DNA from 2 places in the Pseudomonas sp. 31-12 genome. Region 1 is predicted to be linked to the other one. Evidence: predicted binding sites of a transcription regulator. Region 1 holds the regulator's gene; the other holds the start of a gene.
What was found. Region 1 encodes sigma-54, which starts transcription at its own class of promoters, with help from an activator protein. Its sites were predicted from a motif close to ANTGGCATNNANNTTGCTNT; they were not measured.

Region 1 (3,187 bases):
TGGAAATCGCCCGGGCACTGGCCACCAACCCGAAATTCATCCTGCTCGATGAACCTTTCGCCGGTGTGGACCCGATCTCGGTGGGCGACATCAAACAGATCATCTACCACCTCAAGGCCAAAGGCATTGGCGTGCTGATCACTGACCACAACGTCCGTGAGACCCTGGATATCTGCGAAACTGCCTACATCGTAAACGATGGCCAGCTGATCGCCGAAGGTGACTCCGCCACCATCCTGGCCAACGAACTGGTCAAGGAAGTGTATCTGGGCCACGAGTTCCGCCTGTAAGCGCTGACGTGTCTGGCTGGTTGTCCGAGCGCTCGTCTCGATAAAAAATCAATACTTTTTTATTGTTACAGCGCTCTAGGCAAACGCTGCAGTTTCGGGCATATAATTTGCTTATGTTTGGCGCTCCGGCGCCCTGTAGTGGATGGCGCATGTGCGCCGGCGAATAAGGTGTTAAGCCCCTGCCATGAAACCATCGCTAGTCTTGAGAATGGGCCAGCAGCTGACGATGACACCGCAGCTGCAACAGGCCATCCGCCTGCTCCAATTGTCGACCCTGGACCTGCAACAGGAAATCCAGGAGGCCCTGGAGTCCAATCCGATGCTCGAACGCCAGGAAGAAGGCGACGACTTCGATAACGCCGACCCATTGGCCGACAAAGCCGAACAGCTCCCCAACGCCGATGTTTCGGAACCCTCCTATCAGGAAACCGCCCCGACGGTGGATAACCTCGAGGAAGGTGACTGGAACGAGCGCATTCCCAACGAACTGCCTGTCGATACCGCGTGGGAAGACGTCTACCAGACCAGCGCCAGCAGCCTGCCCAGCAGCGATGACGACGAGTGGGATTTCACCACCCGCACATCGGCCGGCGAAAGCCTGCAAAGCCATTTGTTGTGGCAACTGAACCTGGCACCGATGTCCGACACCGATCGCCTGATAGCCGTGACCCTGATCGACTGCATCAACAATCAGGGTTACCTGGACGAAACCCTCGAGGAAATTCTCGAAGCCTTCGATCCGGAACTGGACATTGAACTGGACGAAATCGAAGCCGTCCTGCACCGCATCCAGCAATTCGAGCCGGCCGGCATCGGCGCCCGCAATCTGGGTGAATGCCTGCTGCTGCAACTGCGCCAGCTGCCCGCCAAGACGCCTTGGCTGGCCGAAGCCAAGCGCCTGGTCACCGACTACATCGACCTGCTCGGCAGCCGCGACTACAGCCAGCTGATGCGCCGCATGAAGCTCAAGGAAGATGAACTGCGCCAGGTGATCGAACTGGTGCAGAGCCTCAACCCGCGTCCGGGCTCGCAGATCGAGTCGAGTGAAGCCGAGTACGTTGTCCCTGACGTGATCGTGCGCAAGGACAACGAGCGCTGGCTGGTCGAGCTGAACCAGGAATCGGTGCCACGGTTGCGGGTCAACGCTCAATATGCCGGTTTTGTACGCCGCGCCGACACCAGTGCCGACAACACCTTTATGCGCAATCAGCTGCAAGAAGCCCGCTGGTTCATCAAAAGCCTGCAAAGCCGCAACGAAACTCTTATGAAAGTAGCCACCCAGATCGTCGAGCATCAGCGCGGCTTCCTGGAGTACGGCGACGAAGCGATGAAACCGCTGGTCCTGCATGACATCGCCGAAGCGGTAGGCATGCACGAATCGACGATTTCCCGGGTGACTACACAGAAATTCATGCATACCCCTCGGGGCATATATGAACTGAAATACTTTTTCTCGAGCCACGTCAGCACCTCCGAAGGCGGTGAATGCTCGTCCACAGCGATCCGCGCGATCATCAAAAAACTGGTTGCTGCGGAAAATCAGAAAAAGCCGTTGAGTGACAGCAAGATCGCTGGTTTACTGGAGGCACAAGGCATTCAGGTGGCTCGCCGCACCGTCGCCAAGTACCGCGAATCCCTCGGAATCGCGCCTTCGAGCGAACGCAAGCGGTTGATGTAGAGCCACGCCACAGCGTTCCAGTGGCAGGCATTTCTGCCTGCCGCTTTATGCACTGGCAACGAAGGAGAAGCTGTATGCAAGTCAACATCAGTGGACACCAACTGGAAGTGACCGAACCTCTTCGCACCTACATCGGCGAAAAACTCCAACGATTAGAGAGGCATTTCGACAAGATCACCAACGTGCAGGTCACGATGACGGTCGAAAAGCTCAAGCAGAAAATCGAAGCCACGCTGCATATTCCCGGCAATGAAGTGGTCGCCAACGCGGAGCATACCGATATGTATGCGGCGATCGACGCGCTGACCGACAAGCTGGATAAACAACTCAAAAAGCATAAGGAAAAGACCCAAAGCCTCCTCCAGGGCGCGACCGGTCGTTAACACTCCCTACCCATGATCCGACTTGAAAGCATCCTGACCCCCGGCCGTTCCCTCGTGAACGTGCCGGGCGGCAGCAAAAAGAAAGCCCTCGAGCAAATTGCCAACCTTATCCATAAAGAAGTCCCGGATCTGGAGATGCAAGATGTCTTCGAGGCTCTGATTGCCCGTGAAAAACTCGGTTCGACCGGTTTTGGTAACGGCATCGCCATTCCCCACTGTCGTCTGAAAGGTTGTACGTCGCCTGTCAGCGCATTGATGCACCTCGACGCCCCCATCGATTTCGACGCCATCGACGGCGCCCCGGTTGACCTGCTGTTCGTTCTGCTGGTCCCGGAAGCCGCTACCGATGCCCACCTGGAACTTCTGCGCCAGATCGCCAGCATGCTCGATCGCAAGGAAGTGCGCGAAAAACTGCGCAGTGCCCCGAGCAACGCAGCCTTGTATCAGGTTGTCCTGGACGAGCAGAACGGTCACTGATCATGCGCCTGATCATCGTCAGTGGCCGTTCCGGCTCAGGTAAAAGTACCGCCCTCGATGTTCTCGAGGACAACGGCTACTACTGCATCGACAACCTTCCCGCCGGATTACTGCCGGAACTGGCCGAGCGCGCGCTGATTCATACTGAACTGGCACAGCCGCTGGTTGCCGTCTCCATCGATGCGCGCAACCTGCCGAGTCACCTGTCACGGTTTCCGGAACTGTTGGAAGAAGTCCGCAGTCGGCATATCAAATGCGATGTGCTGTATCTGGACGCTGACGAAGAAACGTTGCTCAAACGCTTCTCGGAAACCCGTCGTCGCCACCCTCTGAGCAACGCCAATCGCTCGCTGGCCGAG
Region 2 (3,187 bases), 1.0 Mb from region 1:
CTCAACACAGGTTGACGTCGCAACGGCGTCAACACCTTGGCTCGCGACGCCGGCAGCGAGCCCCAACGGCAGGAGTTTTTTTCTGCCAGACCTCAATTGAGGTCGACGCGATAAATACAGTCAACAAGTGAGGGCAACACCCTATGAGAAGACTTAAGCGTGATCCGTTGGAAAGAGCATTTTTGCGCGGATATCAATATGGCGTTGGTGGCAAATCCCGTGAGCTTTGCCCATTTACTCTACCGTCGGTACGCCAAGCCTGGATTAACGGCTGGCGAGAAGGACGCGGCGACAACTGGGACGGTATGACCGGCACTGCGGGAATCCACAGACTCAACGAACTTCACGCCGTCGGCTAACACAGGGCACAACACTCCGACACGACAATCTGATTACGTAACGACTTACCACGCACGCCCCATCCGGGCGGCGGGCTCCGGCCCAGGGGCACCTTCGAGGTGCCCTTTTTTATGCCTGTAAAAACACACACTGGGGAAATCGCTTTTGTGGTGAGGGGATTTATCCCCGTTGGGTCGCGAAGCGGCCCCAAACCCAGGCAACTCGGTGAATCAGTCAAAACTCATTGGCCGGATTTGCGACTGCTTCGCCGCCGAACGGGGATAAATCCCCTCGCCACAGAGAACTCACCTCAGCCCAGAAGCACTCTTGCCACAGGGGTTCAGCGCAGGGCGGCGATGGCGTCGACGGACTCGCGAATCAACGCCGGGCCTTTGTAGATGAAGCCGGAGTAGATCTGCACCAGGCTCGCGCCCGCGGCGATTTTCTCGGCTGCGTGCTTGCCTTCAGTGATGCCGCCCACGGCGATGATCGGCAAGCGCCCGGCCAGCTCCGCCGCCAGCACCTTCACGGTATGGGTGCTCTTCTCGCGAACCGGTGCGCCGGACAGACCGCCCGCCTCGTCACCATGCTCCATGCCTTCGACGCCCACGCGGCTCAGGGTGGTGTTGGTGGCAATCACCGCGTCCATCCCGGTGTCGATCAACGCTTGCGCGACCTGCGCGGTTTCTTCGTCGGTCATGTCCGGTGCGATCTTGATCGCCAGCGGTACATGTTTGCCGTGGCGCAACGCCAGTTCTGCGCGACGGGTCGCCAGATCAGCCAGCAATTGCTTGAGCGAATCGCCGAACTGCAGGCTGCGCAGACCCGGGGTGTTCGGCGAGCTGACATTGACCGTCACGTAGCTGGCGTGGGCGTAGACCTTGTCCAGGCAAATCAGGTAATCGTCGACTGCGCGCTCAACCGGCGTATCGAAGTTCTTGCCGATGTTGATTCCCAGCACGCCCTTGTACTTGGCCGCCGCCACGCGGGCCAGCAGGTGATCGACGCCGAGGTTGTTGAACCCCATGCGGTTGATGATCGCCTCGGCATCCGGCAGACGGAAAATCCGTGGCTTCGGGTTGCCCGGCTGCGGACGCGGGGTGATGGTGCCGATTTCGACAAAACCGAAACCCAACTGGGCAAAACCGTCGATGGCCGCGCCGTTCTTGTCCAGACCGGCCGCCAGACCCACCGGGTTCGGAAATTCCAGACCCATGACATTCACCGGCATTTTCGCTGGCGCCTTGCACAGCAAACCGTTGAGGCCCAAACGTCCGCCCGCGCCGATCAGGTCCAGGGACAGATCGTGGGAGGTTTCCGGGGAAAGTTTGAACAACAGCTGACGGGCCAGGGTGTACATGGGCGGTTTTGACTCGATTGGCGGCGAAATGAGGCGGCGATTATAGCCGGGCATCGCGGTCGCAAGCGAGGCGCACAACAAAATCAGCGGACGATGGCATATGCCTTGCACCAACACTGACATCAGCACTCATGCCAACGGCGGGATGAGTCGAAAGACAAAGGCGTCGTCACTTGGCCTTGCCCTGGCAAGCAGCCCGGTACGGCGCTTTTTTTTGGAAGGTGTTTAGCCATGAATGAAACCACAGCGGGCCCGTTGGCCTGGGTCAATGGCAGCGATGCCCCGGAAAAGACTGAAATCAACCTCGGCTTCATGGCCTTGAGCGACTGTGCCTCGGTGGTGGTCGCGGCCACGCAAGGTTTTGCACAGCCTTACGGCCTGACCCTGAACCTCAAGCGCCAGTCGTCCTGGGCCAACCTGCGAGACAAACTGGTCAGCGGCGAACTCGACGCCGCCCACAGCCTGTATGGCCTGATTTATGCCGTGCACCTGGGCATCGGCGGCGTGGTGCCGACCGACATGGCGGTGCTCATGGGCCTGAACCAGAACGGCCAGAGCATCAATCTTTCTCACGGCTTGCAGGCCTTGGGGGTGACCAGTCCTGAAGCACTGGACCGGCACGTGCACCAAAGTCGCCCAAAACTGACCTTCGCCCAGACATTTCCCACGGGCACCCACGCGATGTGGCTGTATTACTGGCTCGCGAGCCAGGGCATTCATCCGTTGCAGGACGTAGACAGTGTGGTGGTGCCACCGCCACAGATGGTCGCGCACCTGCAAGCCGGGCGCATCGATGGCTTCTGCGTCGGCGAGCCGTGGTCCGCCAGCGCGGTGAAACAGAACCTGGGGTTCACGATGGCGACGAGCCAGACCATCTGGCCCGACCACCCGGAAAAAGTCCTCGGCTGCACCCACGCCTTTGTCGAGCAATACCCCAACACCGCTCGGGCGTTGGTGATGGCGATCCTCGAGGCCAGTCGCTTCATCGAAGACGGCAACGAAAACCGCCGCAGCACCGCGAAGCTGTTGAGTGCGCCGCAATACCTCGATGCGCCGCTCGATTGCATCGAACCGCGCTTGCTCGGCGACTACGCCGATGGCCTCGGCAATCGTTGGCAGGACCCGCACGCGCTGCGTTTTCATGCGAACGGCGAGGTCAACGTGCCGTACTTGTCCGACGGCATGTGGTTCATGACTCAGTTCCGCCGCTGGGGTTTGTTGCGCGACGACCCGGATTACCTCGGCGTGGCCCGTCAGGTCCAGCAACTAGACTTGTACCGAGAGGCCGCCCTCGCAGTCGGTGTTGCCTGCGAGGGCCAGGCAATGCGCAGCAGCCAGTTGATCGACGGCAAAATCTGGGACGGCTCCGACCCGGCCGGCTATGCCCGCAGTTTCAAGCTGCATGCCATGAGCGAAAGCTCGCACCGAATCGCCAGCCGCTGACAGGAGACTGCGAATATGTTGCGTATCCTGCTGATCAACGACACA

Region 2: a site for sigma-54 is predicted at 1,792-1,811, ahead of DJ564_RS10440 (CmpA/NrtA family ABC transporter substrate-binding protein). Genes of this name have one in related genera too.

Annotation. Positions count from the first base shown of each region.
Region 1 is NZ_CP029482.1:1,208,763-1,211,949, reverse strand. It holds gene lptB (LPS export ABC transporter ATP-binding protein) at 1-290, shown strand, start outside; gene DJ564_RS05460 (RNA polymerase factor sigma-54) at 475-1,968, shown strand; gene hpf (ribosome hibernation-promoting factor, HPF/YfiA family) at 2,043-2,351, shown strand; gene ptsN (PTS IIA-like nitrogen regulatory protein PtsN) at 2,364-2,828, shown strand; gene rapZ (RNase adapter RapZ) at 2,831-3,187, shown strand, end outside.
Region 2 is NZ_CP029482.1:2,237,846-2,241,032, reverse strand. It holds gene rmf (ribosome modulation factor) at 144-359, shown strand; gene DJ564_RS10445 (quinone-dependent dihydroorotate dehydrogenase) at 680-1,699, opposite strand; gene DJ564_RS10440 (CmpA/NrtA family ABC transporter substrate-binding protein) at 1,931-3,142, shown strand; gene DJ564_RS10435 (ANTAR domain-containing response regulator) at 3,158-3,187, shown strand, end outside.